4 regions of the Bacillus sp. OTU530 genome follow, and region 1 is predicted to be linked to each of the others. Evidence: riboswitches for the same ligand, from Rfam matches in the RefSeq annotation. Region 1 holds a riboswitch; each other region holds the start of a gene.
The links. Region 1 has a riboswitch for cobalamin ahead of AAHB12_RS24110 (HoxN/HupN/NixA family nickel/cobalt transporter). Riboswitches for the same ligand answer to the same signal wherever they lie in the genome.

Region 1 (3,796 bases):
CATGGATATAAGTATTCTCATACACACCTGTGAAGAGGTCTGCACCACGTCCCATTGCAGTAAGTGGTACATCTGAAGAAGTATGTCCGTCAGTAGTCCAATCTACCATAAATTGTTGATTAGAATTAGCAATGTTGAAAGGACCATCTTCTTTGGAAATGCCATCACCAGATTCATCCTTGTTACCTGTATCTTCAACCGCAAGGCCACCAGTTTCATGGTCAGCAGTAACAAGAACAAGAGTATCAGGATGATTTTTTGCATATGCCTTCGCAACTTCCACAGCCTTATCCAATTGTTGTCCCGCCTTAATAGTCAGGGAAGCATTATCATTGTGAGCCATTTCGTCAATTCCCTCTTCTTCAACCATTAAAAAGAAGCCATTTTTGTCCTTTGATAAGGTATCAATTGCTTTTTGTGTCATGTCTGGTAAGGAAACAACAGGATTATAAATATCCCCTTCTCCTTCAGGGTTTTGCTGGAACATTTCTTCGTTTGCAAACAAGCCTAGAAGTTTCTGACCTTTTGCTTGTTTCATTTCATCAGCATTTTTAACGTACGTATAACCTAATTCTTTCGCTTGATCTACTAGATTTCCATTTGTCCCCTTACTTGCTTCTTCAGTATCTTCAGGTGGGTTATCAGGATAAGAGCCAGGATTTCCTGCTGGGTACCAGTAGTCCTCCCCGCCGCCTAAAATCACATCCACTTTACTGTCTTCAAGATATTGTTTCGCAATATCACTTTGAGCGCTTCGATTCGCAACGTGCGCACCGAAAGCAGCTGGAGTCGCGTCTGTTACTTGGCTTGTCGTAACGAGCCCCGTTGCCTTCCCAGCCTTCTCTGCCGTCTCTAAAACAGTTTGAACAGGCTTTCCATTCATATCCACGCCAACTGCACCATTATAACTTTTTACACCTGAAGCCATTGCCGTTGCGGCTGCAGCAGAGTCCGTTACAAATGAACTTCCTGAAGCGGTACGAGCCATTCCTGCATACGGCATATCTTCCATAGCAAGTTTACCATTCACTCCAACTGTAGCTAGGCGAATTGCATCACGAGCGGCAGTTCCCATACCATCGCCAACAAAAACAATTACATTTTTAGCCTTTCCACTATTTGACTCATTAGCAGCTTGTACATCTGATTTAGACGCATTACCGAAAATTAATGCAGTCATCGCTGCAACTGATAACACAGCTGTGCCTACTAAACGTTTTTTCATGTTTACACCCTCATCTTTAATTTTAATTTTGAAGTAAGTTGCTAATATAATCGTAGATTATATATGTTAAATGTAGTTAAGGAGGGTATTAAAAATATGTAAAATACTTTGAACTGAATACAATCACAGGAAAATCATGCTATGAAATCGAATATGTTTTCAAAAGTGGACACAGTCGAATAGGAGGGCAGGAAAAAGTCACCTTTTTGCGGAAATACATTAACGTAGAAAACGGGAGGGAATATGCGACATCTTACACGCTCTTAGGGCTACTAAACTCGGAAAACATCGCTACGTAGACACTACATCAAAAAAAGAGGGGGAATGGACTCCTTATCTAGGACTCCATGAACTGTGTTTACCCTTGTTAGCGGAGAAAAAACGCTGCTCCAGCAAATTAGGTATGAAATTCTGATGATTACATGTATAATCAAGTTACAACATTATATTGTAAGCAAACTAGGTGCCCTTGTAAAAGCAAGGGGTAACAGGGAATCGGGTGCAAATCCCGAGCGGTCCCGCCACTGTAATTGAGGAGCTCTTTATCATTATGTCACTCAGCTATGTAGTTGGGGAAGACGATAGAGAGTGATGATGCAAAAGCCAGGAGACCTACCTAGGTTGTAACACCAAAGCAGCCTTCGCGGAAAGGAGAGGTGTACGAAAATGAAACGACAATCGTATTCTGCCATTTTGTCGTTTATTTGCACGTACCCATACATCCTCAATCTGTCATAGGTTGAGGATTTTTTATGTTGTACTTTTTATTTTTAGAAAAGGGAGGAATTTTTGAATGGAAACTGTATCACTTTTTTTACTTGTTTTTGTATTGGGGCTTCGACATGGATTGGATGCGGATCATCTTGCTTTTATTGATGGACAAACCCGTTATAATTGGCGAATGGGCAGTCCGTTTGCACGTTGGGTAGGTACACTATTCTCATTTGGCCACGGGGGAATGGTAGCTGTGACGGCTGGTATTTTGGGAATGGTGATGAAGAATTTTACATTCCCAGCTTATTTTGATAATTTTGCATCGTGGGTATCGATTATTTCTTTATTCCTCATTGGCACATTAAATACGTATAATCTATTACGTACGAGAAATAACAACGAAGAGTTTCAACTAAGCGGGCTAAAGGGAAAGTTTATTCCAAAAGTTGCGAAGGGAACAACGAATCCCTTTCTTATTATTTTAGTAGGGGCTTTATTTGCCTTAGCTGCCGAAACGGTAAGTCAAACAGCTGTCTGGTCCATGGCAGCAAGTAACACAGGTAAATATACCCCCTTACTTTTAGGCCTTGTTTTTATGTTTGGCATGATGATTACAGATACAATTGATTCCATGATTGTCCACAAAATGGTGAATCAATCAAGCAAACTTGGGCAAGCTGCTTCAAGAATAATGGGATGGGTAATTGTCGTCTTAGCGTACGGAGTTTCCTTCTATCTGGCATTTACCTTCTTTAACCCTTGGGCAGAACTCGATTTTGAAATTGTGGGAATCATTCTTTTCACTTTCTTAGTTGCTACATTTATCTTTATAAGCGTTCGGTCTAAGAGACAAAAAGTTGAAATAAATACTATGAATTAATAAATCAATGGCTCCTTTTCAGGGAGCCTTTGATTTTGTTCAGAAAGCCATGATTTTCTGAACATAGAAACCTAGTCAAAGTAGATGAATCAAATTTTTTAAAAAGATTCGCCGATTGGCGAGTCAAGTTTATACCATTTTTAAAACGGCACGGAAACGGGCTTGACCGGATATCATGTACTCATATGCTTCGTTCACCCGCTCGAGACTAAATGTTTCAATACTTGGGCGTACACCAGTTAATGCACTGAAATTCAAGGTATCTTCAGAATCCTTCGCATGGCCGCTATACCAACCTTCTACTGAACGTCGATAAAGAAGGAGCTGTAGAGGAGACACTTCGATTGGTTCACCCGATGCCGCTGCAATGAGGAGTTTACCGTTTTGAGACAGCCCATCGACAAGAGCAGAAATCGCCTTACTATTAGGAGCAGTGGTCAAAATCACGCGCGCTCCTAATAGTTTATTCAGCTCTTCTGTAACATTAGATATCTCTGTATTAATATAAACGTGAGCTCCGAGTTGACGTACAAGCTGTTCTTTCTCTTTCCCGTGGGAGAGGGCAACGGTTTTGAAGCCCAATTTATTCGCAAATTGGACGCCCAAATGTCCTAATCCCCCCATACCTTGAATCGCGACAACATCTCCACCCCTTGCGCCGCTGTTTCGTAGTGCGTTATACGTTGTGACCCCTGCACAAAGAAGGGGCGCAGCTTCTATAGAAGACAATTCATTTGGAATCAAAGCCAAAGCTTCTTGGGGAGCTACCATATACTCCGCATAACCGCCATCGTACGAAATACCGCAAGTCTGACGATTTACACAGTTCGCAAAATCTCCTTCACGGCAAACATTACATGTAAAACAATGACCTCCATGCCAGCCAACACCGACTCGCTGACCTGCACGCCACGTCGTAACTTCTTCACCAATTTTATCAATGTAACCAGCTACTTCATGACCCGGAATGCGTGGAT
Region 2 (3,796 bases), on a different contig from region 1:
TAGTGGTAATGCGACGATTAACCAAACTGCCCATCAAACGACGATTACTAGTAAACATAATTAAAGGAATTAAGGCGAATGCAATCCCAAATGACAGTACTACTTGACTCATGACTAGTGCATGTGTCGGATTTACACCAAGAGCGATTATGGTCAGTGGAGGTAGCATCGTAATGCATCGTCTGAGATACAAAGGAATTCGTCTTTTAATAAATCCTTGCATAATAATATCACCAGACATTGTCCCTACCGATGAACTAGATAAACCAGAAGCAAGGAGACTAACCCCAAAGAGAATGGATGAAACCGGACCAACTAAGTGACCTAGCTGCTGAAAAGCAACATCCAAATCTTGAACCTGTAAGCCGTTTTTAAAGAAAAGTGCTGCCGCTACAATCAGCATACTAGCATTAATGGCTCCCGCAATAAACATCGCAATTAAAATATCAATAAATTCAAAACGAAAAATCTTTCTCCGGTCTTCCTCCGTTGTTCCAACTACTCTTCGTTGCGTTAGGGCAGAATGAAGGTAAATAGCATGTGGCATCACCGTTGCACCGAGAATCCCAGCTGCCAATAAAACACTGTCTACACCCTTAAATTGAGGTACAAGAAACCCGTTTAATATCGGAGCGAGCTCTGGTTTGGCAAAAAAGAGTTGAGTGATAAATGCTAGTACAACAATAAAAAGGAGACCCGTAATCCCTGCTTCAAGAGAACGGAATCCTCGACGCTGAAGTTCAAGGATAGCAAAAGACCCTACTGCAGCAATCAATGCTGCCGGAAGTAAAGGAATACCGAAGATTAAGTATAAGCCTAAGGATGCACCAATAAATTCTGCAAGATCTGTAGCCATGACGACCAACTCGGCTTGGATCCATAGACCAATCGAAACAGGTTTAGGAAACTGCTGACGGGCGACTTCAGGAAGATTTTTACCGGTTGCAATTCCTAACTTTGCTGACATGGATTGAATTAAAATAGCCATTAAATTGGAAACAAGCACTACCCATAAAAGTAGGTATCCATATTTTGATCCTCCAGCGATATTGGTTGCAAAGTTTCCTGGATCAATATAAGCAATGGCTGCCACAAACGCCGGTCCTAGAAAAGGGAGTAGTCTTTTTATTCCTTGAGTTTTTCCTCCTAGAACCGCTTGTGCAGATTGAATTGTTGTGTTATTAATAGAAGATTGTTCTTTTGTAGCTGTATTCTCATTCATGAATAAATCCTCCTAGATATCAGACACCCTATGTTTTCCTACACGCATATGTTTTGTTCTAGACCAACTTTTAGAGAAAAAATTCCCCCTAAAAGTTTCTTGTATACAAATAATATTCCCTAAACCATCTTTTATGCAATACCTAATTTATTCTAATAGTTGAAATAGTGTGATATTGAAGAGGAATCGCTACTACATGTAAAATTCAGTTTCAAATTTTGAGGATTTATAAGTGTAATCCAGTTACAACATCATATTGTAAGCAAACTAGGTGCTCTTGTGAAAACAAGGGGGAACAGGGAATCGGGTGCAAGTCACGAACGGTTCCACCACTGTAATTGAGGAGTTTTCTATCATTTATGTCACTCAACCACACCGTTGAGGAAGACGATAGAGCGCGATGATTCCAACCTATGGTTGTAAACACCAAAACAGCCTTCGCGGAAAGGAGAGGTGTGTAAGGGCAGTAAAAAGAATATTCTTAGTTGTCAGTGAGAGACTATCTGTTGTAAGAAAAATAAAAAGGAGGAATTGATTATGCCTCACTTCACTGACCATCACCATACAGGAGAAACTGTGTCGGAACCTGGTACCTATATTTGTGCAACAGGAGAAAAAAAGGAACTTAAACAAGGAGAGACTTTTCCAGATTGTCCATCCACTGGACACGCTACAACTTGGACCCATGCAAGCCATTCCCATAGAACTGGGGAAACTGTTATGGAATCAGGTCATTATGTAGATGCAGATGGTGAACATGTGGTTCTTCAGAAGGGAGAGAAATTCCCAAGCTGTCCTTCCACAGGAGAATCAGTCATTTGGACACATGAACATTGAACTACCCCCACCTACTCGCTAACGCTCCTTTCCCACAAGGGGACTTCCGTTGGTCGAAGGTGGGAGATTCTGTATCCTCTTCCTAGGAAGCGAAATACAGAGCCGTTCAACAGGCTTCCCTTTCTTCTAACCAAACTTTTGGCACATACTTCTGCAAAATATCACGTTCTGCTTGTGTCAGCCCATGGTTACAAATCTCCTTGTTAAATAATGGATAAGATTGGCCCGATACATGATAGAATATGTGTGGACGAAGCGCTTTGAATGCTTTTGTCAACACACTCCACTGTTTCCAGTGATGCTCCCCATCCTTACGTTCTGTATAGGTTCGCAACACCTTTGGCACCTGTTCCTTCAAGTTCATGCCGCGCCTGCCAATGACGTAGGACGCCGCTTGATGGATGGAAATATGCATCTGTTTCATATACTTCATCTTCCCAATCTGGCTTGTGAAGGCAGGATTCACTTCAAACACAGTGACTCCCATTTTAGCAGCTCGGCTGTGAATGCTATCCTGCATCTTTTTATAGGCAAACATGCTCATCCTTCGATTTTGCTTCCGATTGCGGTAACGGCCGGCAGACTTGGAGAGGGTTGTATCCAATGCCTCTAACACAATCGGTTTATTTCTTTGAACCGCGATGTCCACCAAACCAATCGCTTCTGCTTCTAGAATTTTTGTGATTTGTCCGCTTCGTTTTCCTTCTAAGGAGAAATAGAGACAAGAGGAGGAAAGTAATTGTCCTTGTCCATTCACACTTCTTTTCAGAAAATTTGTTAAAAGAACTGTCTTCTTTAGAAATACTATCACAAAGTTCATCCTGTTACCTGTATTCTCAGTTAAAATTCCAAGATTCTACTTATCCAACCAACAGAGAAATCTCTGTTATGCGAGTGGCATGACTATTCTCAAAAAATTAGGCATACACATGGAAAAAGTGGAATAGGAAGGAGGGCACCTAGATGGAGAGCATAATGTTACCAATTATGACAGCTGCACTTGCCTTTGGTGGGTTGTTAGTAGGAGGAACGGTGGGTATAACAGCTCGAAGTATGGTGACCAATCAAATGTATAGTTTGTATGCCTTTTGCGGAGGAATGTTGGCGGGGCTACTTACTTTTGAACTCATCCCAGAGACACTTTCTGAGTATGAGATGACAGGACTCTTTCTTGGGGGAAGTATAGGTATTTTGTTGATGGTACTACTTCATATGCATTTTCATCATTCGCACCATCAAGAAGGAAGAGAAGGTGAAGCGTGGCGGTCCTTTCTATTCTTATCGCTTGCAATCTATATCCACAATGTTCCAACAGGTGTAGCATTCGGTATATCCATGAAGAACTTTGACACAGCAATACCCTTTTTGTTTGCTGCTGTTATTCATCATATTCCAGAGGGGCTTGCGCTAGCGATACCTTTCTTATTTACCAGGTTTCATATTATATATTTTCTTTTGACGATTACATTACTATCACTTGTATTAGGAGTCGGAACTGTACTTGGCATTGTCTTAAGAAGCGACCATATTCATTTAAATGGTATGCTCATGGGCCTTGCGATTGGAACATTAGGGTATGTAACCGTGAACGAGATGTTATTAAAAGCACAGAAAAAGATGAGTGTATTTAGTTTCTTTTTATTGGCTGGTGGAGGACTTGTATTAATACTGTTATATATAGAGAATTTTATCCAGCACTAATATGAATCATCATGGAAAGGGATAAAGGATGCAAGA
Region 3 (3,796 bases), on a different contig from region 1:
TGACTACTGTGACTACTTCATTAGAAGACTCACTATCTTCACTAGCTGTCTCTTCAGCGCTTCCATTATCGACAGAAACCGGATTGCCTGTCCAGTGGAAGATAGAACCTTTTCCTTCTGTATAGAACTTATATTGAACAAGAGCATATAAAGCTTGCTCTGACGCAAGAGAACTGCTTTCTGAATCTGTACTTAACCATTTAAAGCTTCCATCTGATAATTGGAAGGATTGTAGATTTTGAATAAGAGTATGTCCATCCTTTGTAAATTCACTTCCTGCTGGATCCACTCCAATTGCAGCTAAACCTGTTACCACTTGCGCTGCACTGTTAGCATTTTCTACTCCGTCAGACTCATATCCGCCATTTGACGTTTGTAATGTTTTTAATAGACTTACTGCATTGTCAATTGCTGGTTTTACTTCTGCGCGGCTCTTATAAGGAGCCAGTGCTGTTAATGCCATGCCTGTCATATCTGGATCACCTGTTTCACTACTGAAAGACCAACCGCCATCAGCATGCTGCTCTTTCAAAATCTCTGAGATTAAGCTATCACGTGTCCACTTTGCATCGCTCGGAATCTCGTAATCTCTGCTATCTAACGCAAGCAGCGCATATATATATGAATTAATACTGCCCACTGTCTCATCATTATAAAGCTTAGAAACTAGGTTTTGTCCTGCAAAATTCGTTGGATCTGCTCCAAGCGCATTAATTGCTAAAATCGTTCTAGCAAGTGCCATATTGTTAAGTCGCGCACTCGTATTTACACGATCTTCTAAAGATTTTAAATAAGTTGCTTTCGCTTCATCAGAAACAGCCGCTGCGGACTGCAATACTCCAATTACTTCCCAATCACTTTGTAGCTCTCTGCTTAGCATAAATTGCACTGCATTATCAATTGTCTTATTCACACTTTCCATTAAAACAGGTGCAGAATCCTCATCGGTTTTCCCTGGTTGCCCAGATTCACCGTCCGTCGGATCTGATTGTCCTGGTTGCTCGGAATTACCATCCGTTGGACCTGATTGTCCTGGTTGCTCGGAATTACCATCCGTTGGACCTGATTGTCCTGGTTGCTCGGAATTACCATCCGTTGGACCTGATTGTCCTGGTTGATCCGGGGTTGTAGGAGCTGGTTCGCTTTGCTCTTCACATCCACCAAGCTCTGCAATGCTCTCCTCAAGTGTTTTATTCCCTAATCCTACGTTCCAATCTGTTACATAACGAAATGCGACAGTGTCACCACTATGTACCTTGTATGCATCAGCTCCAACATTCGCAGCTGCTCCATTTACTTCAAATGACCAGTAGCTGTTTGGCTTCTCTCCCCCTGAAAGAAGACCATCAACTCCAGTTAAATACTCTCCAAAAGACGACTGCTCCGTAACGATACCATTCGGAAATTCTCTCTTTAATACATCCAATGCGGTTTCATCTGGCTGCACTGCCACTTCTTTCGGGCATAAAATCACTTTTCGCTCCGCATCCCCAACTACCGCAAGCGTAATCGTATTTGCCGTTTCTGCAAATACCGTATGTACCGTATTTACAAAAGATACAGCAACTAGCAGTATCGCTGTAAGAGATACGATCATCCATTTTTTCAACTGTCTCATGTACCTTGTCTCCCTCTTTTAAAAAAAGTCATAAAAAAAGGCCCTCTATACAGGGCATGCGTAAGCAATGTTCAACAGAATACCAAATGTTAGACTTTGCTGTGCACAACACCTCCCTATGCCTCGTAGGTTTATTGGCGTTCAAGCTTAGGCAGGTCTCCTGACTCGTGTATCGCTAACCGTTTTTGCGCTTTCCCAAAAAACGGTGTGGCGCGCAACAAAAAGCCTCTTCACTTACAGTGGCGGGACCGTGTTGGATTTTCACCAAATCTTTCCCATTTAACGCAATGGCAGAGCCATTACGACCTGAACTCGTCACAATATCCGAAATTCCGCTCTTCATTTTACTATCTTTTCTTATATTTGTCGATTTATATTTTTAAAAAACGGAAGTGGGCTATAAGACTACTAGGGTGCTTCCTTACTATAAAGAAAAGAACACTGCCACGGCAGCGCTCTCGTATTCACTTCTGTCTTCTATTCATTTATTCTTCAACAAGAAGGCGATCAGAAACGATTACACCATCTTCATCGGCATACACATAATGATTAGGATACCATTCAATCCCCCCAAATGAGAGCAGTCTATTTTCCTCCCCCTTTCCTTCCTTTTTACTTTTTTGGGGCATACTTGCAAGTGCGAAAATGCCAAGCTCAATTTCCTTTAGCTCAGCAACATCTCTTACACAGCCATTTATAATAATACCAGCAAGTTGTCGTGCTGCTGCAATGGCTGCTAAATTATCACCGAGAAGCGCACAGCGTGTGGAGCCCCCACCATCTACAACAAGAACTGTGCCTGCCGGTAAAGTTTCCAAAGCCTTCTTTACAAGCACGTTATCATCTAACACCTTCAGCGTTGCCATTGGTCCATAAAAACATTGCTTCTTTCCATAAGAGCGGAATAGCGGTTCACATATGTCTATGTATTCGCTATATACATCACATAAATCTGCTGTTTTTATCATCATGTTTCGTCACCTTCCTAGGCTCGAAATTAGAGTACGCTAATAGATTCGAGTTTTTATATCCAATTCCTTCCATAGTAATAAGGAATTCGTATACTTTACGTAATATCCTAGAAGCAAGACGGTAAAGATGACAGGATTCTTAGAGTTCAAATGTGCTCAACTGTCTTAGCGTTGTTCCAAAAGCATTAGCTAACACAAATTGTTTAGGCACTCGATCAGAAACAAATTCAGCATTTAGTTCTGCAAGTTCTAAATTTCCTGATTCATTGTAAACAAGAACGTCCGCGCCCCTGATGATTGATGAACGCTACTCCTGAATGGTTGTGTTTATGATGTTTATCTTATGTAGTTTTTGGCAGTATGCTCATTGGAGAAGACTGATATGAATAACACTACTAAAAAGAACAGTTCTTTTATTTTCTGGAGAATAAAAAAGTCTGACCCTACAAGATACATGTGCACCTTCTGGGTCAGACTTTTTTTGTCTATATATTTAATTAAGCTTTTTGTACGTTAGCAGCTTGATCTCCACGGTTACCTTGAGTAATTTCAAATGTAACTTTTTGACCTTCTTCTAGAGATTTGAATCCCTCACCTTGAATAGCTGAGAAGTGAACAAATACATCATCTCCACCTTCGCGCTCGATAAATCCAAATCCTTTTTCTGCATTAAACCATTTAACTGTACCTTGTAACATATTGTTGCCCCCTAGTGCGTATTCACACACACTTGTAATACTATTCTTGTCTAGACATATTAAGACACAAACTGTTTTTACACTCATTATCCCTTCATACACCGAACAAAAATAATTCTCTTTTAGAATAACAGGGAACAAAACAAATAACAATGGGGATACTTGTTAAATTCATACAGACTGATTAATTTTTTAAAGAGACTAATTGCTCATTCTGTTTTAGTAATTGATATTTTCTTATTCTTCACCAAATATCAGCCTTGCCGAATGTAATCCCCTGATACGTCTGTTCAACTCTTTTTCCATTTTATTATATAAAGGTTCTAATTCAGCAGGTAACTCATTATCATGAATTATTTTCACTTCACGCTTCCTCGTATACTTAGCATACACAGTGTATTTCTTGTCACCATCAATTTCTATTGTTGCATGTGCATCTTCGAATTGATAGTTCCCCAATACATGAACTTGAATATGAGTAACATTCATAAGTATCACTGCTCCTGTTT
Region 4 (3,796 bases), on a different contig from region 1:
CTACAAAAATTCAGCAAATGTATCATTTAAGTACAACAGAAAAGAGTATTCTAATAGCTGCCCCAGTTTTGTTAGGATCTTTGTTGCGTATTCCCATGGGAATTTTGACGGATCGCTATGGCGGCAGGAGAATATATGCTCTAACATTATTATTTCTTATAGTACCCATGATTGGAGCCGGATTTACTCATTCCTATGAGATGCTATTATTCTGGGCATTTCTTATCGGTATGGCAGGAACAACATTTGCTATTTCGATTACATACGTGTCCAGATGGTATCCTCCACAAAAACAAGGTCTAATTCTTGGGATTGCAGGTATGGGGAATTTAGGATCAGCAGTAGCAAACTTTCTAGTTCCTGTGATCTTTGCTTCCTACGGTCTTCCTTGGGTATTTTGGGGATTGGCATTTGTAACAGGGATTACGGCTATCATCTTTTGGTTTGGAACAAAAGATATACAGATTTCGGGTGGAGCGAAGACATTAAAGGAATCTTTGTCTGTATTAAAGTTTAAAGAAACATGGTTATTATCTATTTTTTATTTTCTAACTTTTGGAACCTTTGTTACTTTTAGTAGTTATTTACCTACTTTGTTATCTGAATTATTTAACATTACAGGTTTAGCGGCAGGAATCAGGGCAGCGGGGTTTGTTGTGCTTGCTACACTTATCCGTCCAGTTGGCGGGTATTTATCTGATCGATTTGGAGCTAAGAGATTATTAAGCGTTGTTTTTTCTGGTGTATTGTTATGTAGTATTTTCATCGCTTTTACTATAGAAAATTTAATTCTATTTAGTGTAGGGTGTGCCATAATTGCTATCATGGTAGGGATAGGAAATGGATCTGTTTTCAAGATGGTTCCTGAAATCTCCTCGGCAAATACAGGGGCAGTAACAGGTATTGTAGGTGCCATCGGAGGCATTGGAGGCTTTTTTCCTCCTATTGTCCTTGGCCTGGTAAAGGATGCAAGTGGAAGTTATTTTTTAGGATTTGTATTATTAGCTGCTTTTTCTCTATTTTGTTTAATCCTTAATTACACAGGAACCAATAAAACAAAAACAAGTATAAGTGCTAATCTGAATAAAAGTGCATGAACTATAAGAGGTACGAGGAAAGTTATAAAGGGGTTAAAAAACAGTTTGCTTTTAATTATTTAAAGTTACTCATTAGACGATATATTCTAAAAATCAGTAAAACAAAAAGAAATACTGGATCTCCTATCTAGGGAGGCAGTATTTCTTTTTGTTTTACTTTAGTAAGAGGTAAATTTCCCGCTAGAAACGGATTTGATGCATCTGGAAATTTTAGGAGCGAAGTACAAGTGCAACTACGCATCTGTCTTCGCCAATCGGCGTGGTTTCTTTATCAAGAAGGATTTATAGATTTCAAGCATTGTATAATTTCAATTACCACAACATTTTACAACACGTAAAAATAATTTCATTTACTGAAATATAATTATTATAAAAAAATAATTACAATTAATCCATTCTAAGCTAGTCAAACATTTGTTGACAAGATAAAACCCAAGCAATAGAATTAGGAAGGAATTCTGGTATTTACGTTTACTAATATTAAAAATATTTAAATTTTTACAGACAGTTTTAGAGAACTATTGAATAGAGTTTCATTTGAAAATTTCATATTTTGAAAATGGGTGCAAGATACAATTATTTTAGGTTTTATCTGCTTAAATGGGAAGTCGGTTACAATCCGACACGGACCCGCCACTGTGTTGGGGATCAGCACATTATGCTGATAATTTTCAGAAAAACCACTGGGTTATGCCTGGGAAGGTCTGAAAGATATACCCTTAGTCAGGAGACCAGCCTATTTTAACATCACTGTTTGACCTACGGGATACTAGGAAGGTGGTTAGTATGCACTAATGACCATATGTCTGGACTAATACTGCATTTGGACTACATAGACATAATAAGTCTTATTTCGTATGTTAACTTACTGAGCATTTCTGACCTCCTATAATAGGCAGAGATGCTTTTTTATTTGTAAAAAATCGCAAATGGAGGATTGTACATGAGAAGAAGTAGGAACAAAAAACATGCATGGGTTATCTGGATGACTACCATTGTTTTCACGCTATCACTAGTCGGATGTGCTGCATCGCCTGAAGCAACAAAAACGGATAAAAAAGAAGCCTCCGCAAATATAGCTTCTAGTAAAACATTGACGATGGCTTTCGCCTGGAGTCCAGCAAGTCTTGATCCACATGGCAGCGATAGCTGGGAGATCATGCGCTCTGGTGTGGGTGAAACTTTAGTAAAATTAAATGAACAACTGGAGCCAAAGCCTTGGTTAGCAAAAGAGTGGAAGCAAGAAAATGAAACGACATGGGTATTTACCCTACAGGAAAATGTACGCTTTCACAACGGGAAGAAAATGGATGCAGAAAGTGTGAAAAATTCTTTGCTGCGCTCAATAGAAAAAGACCAAAAAGCAAAGGATTTATTGCAAGTGAAATCGATAGAAGTATTGGCTCCAAATCAACTGAAAATCGTGACCGATCAGCCAAATGCAGCCTTGATCCCACACTTGGCTGATCCTTCTACTATCATTGTTGATACAAAAACAATCGAAAATAAGCTCAGCTATCCTGCTCTTACAGGTGCTTTCAAAATCAAGAAATTCAATAAAGACGAGTCGCTTGTTGTAGAGCGCTATGAGGATTATTGGGGAGAAAAAGCGCGCTTATCAAAAGTGACAATCAAATATATTGCCGATGGAAATACAAGATTAATGGCTCTGCAATCTGGAGATGTTGATGCTGCAACGGATATTCCAGTTGATTCTATCGAAGTATTGAAGAAGGATAAAAACATCGAAGTTTTAACCGCTCCGTCTCTGCGGACGCACATGTTGCTGTTTAATATGAAGTCTCCTTTATTTAAAGAGTTGGCTTATCGAAAAGTTATCGATATGTCCATCCCGCGCAAAGCTATTGTCAGCTCGGTTATGAAGGGGGAAGGAACGGAGGCGAAAAGCCCGTTTGCTGAAGTCTTGCCATTCGGTAAGGTGGAAAAAGTCAAAGAAACGCAAACAATCGACCAATTGATGAAGCAAAGCGGTTGGGAGAAAAATGCAAAGGGCATATGGGAAAAACAAGGGAAACCATTTGAAGTAAAGATGTTAACTTTTCCGCAACGACCAGAGCTATCCGTCATGGCAGAGATCATTCAAAATGAATTGCTAAAGGCGGGCATACAAGTAAAGCTTCGCCAAGTGGAGAATATCGACGAAGTCTTAGCTAATGAAGATTGGGATTTATCCATGTACAGCATGTTGACGGCACACACGGGCGATCCACAATATTTCTTAAACATTTTCTATCGTTCTACTAGTGAGTCGAATGTGAGCCACTATGTCTCACCTGCCCTAGACAGCATGATTGATCAACTGAATCAAACAAGTGATGCTACAAAACGTAACGGATTGGCTGTAGAAATTCAAGAACAGATTAATCAGGATTTCCCACAATCGTTTATCGTTCATCCTAAGACGATTTTTGCTGTTAGAAGTGGAGTCAAAGGCTTTACTCCTCTTCCAATTGAGTATTACTATAATAACGCACAAGTTGATGTGAAGAAGTGAGAAACTGAATGGTACGCTTCTGGATAAAACATATTGCGCAATTGTTATTTGTGATATTGTTCACCGCTACCTTTACTTTTCTGCTGTTGAGGTTAGCTCCGGGCGACCCCGCCTATATCTTGCTCACAAAGAATGACATTCCTGCGTCTGAAGAAGCATTAAGTGCGGTACGCAAAGAGTTGGG

Region 2: linked by a shared signal. The riboswitch ahead of AAHB12_RS27145 (hypothetical protein) and the one ahead of AAHB12_RS24110 (HoxN/HupN/NixA family nickel/cobalt transporter) in region 1 are both predicted to bind cobalamin.
Region 3: linked by a shared signal. The riboswitch ahead of AAHB12_RS05645 (DUF4430 domain-containing protein) and the one ahead of AAHB12_RS24110 (HoxN/HupN/NixA family nickel/cobalt transporter) in region 1 are both predicted to bind cobalamin.
Region 4: linked by a shared signal. The riboswitch ahead of AAHB12_RS10670 (ABC transporter substrate-binding protein) and the one ahead of AAHB12_RS24110 (HoxN/HupN/NixA family nickel/cobalt transporter) in region 1 are both predicted to bind cobalamin.

The regions. Positions count from the first base shown of each region.
Region 1 is NZ_JASATP010000045.1:12,735-16,530, forward strand. Features, by position in the region: gene AAHB12_RS24105 (alkaline phosphatase) at 1-1,225, opposite strand, end outside; cobalamin riboswitch at 1,670-1,859, shown strand; gene AAHB12_RS24110 (HoxN/HupN/NixA family nickel/cobalt transporter) at 2,019-2,819, shown strand; gene AAHB12_RS24115 (alcohol dehydrogenase) at 2,949-3,796, opposite strand, start outside.
Region 2 is NZ_JASATP010000061.1:1,076-4,871, forward strand. Features, by position in the region: gene AAHB12_RS27140 (Nramp family divalent metal transporter) at 1-1,222, opposite strand, end outside; cobalamin riboswitch at 1,474-1,744, shown strand; gene AAHB12_RS27145 (hypothetical protein) at 1,760-2,059, shown strand; gene AAHB12_RS27150 (IS200/IS605 family accessory protein TnpB-related protein) at 2,166-2,870, opposite strand; gene AAHB12_RS27155 (ZIP family metal transporter) at 3,023-3,760, shown strand; gene AAHB12_RS27160 (PCYCGC motif-containing (lipo)protein) at 3,772-3,796, shown strand, end outside.
Region 3 is NZ_JASATP010000005.1:186,557-190,352, reverse strand. Features, by position in the region: gene AAHB12_RS05645 (DUF4430 domain-containing protein) at 1-1,618, opposite strand, end outside; cobalamin riboswitch at 1,752-1,943, opposite strand; gene rraA (ribonuclease E activity regulator RraA) at 2,104-2,586, opposite strand; gene AAHB12_RS05635 (cold-shock protein) at 3,087-3,287, opposite strand; gene AAHB12_RS05630 (hypothetical protein) at 3,525-3,776, opposite strand.
Region 4 is NZ_JASATP010000011.1:67,587-71,382, forward strand. Features, by position in the region: gene AAHB12_RS10665 (MFS transporter) at 1-1,097, shown strand, start outside; cobalamin riboswitch at 1,642-1,851, shown strand; gene AAHB12_RS10670 (ABC transporter substrate-binding protein) at 2,041-3,612, shown strand; gene nikB (nickel ABC transporter permease) at 3,621-3,796, shown strand, end outside.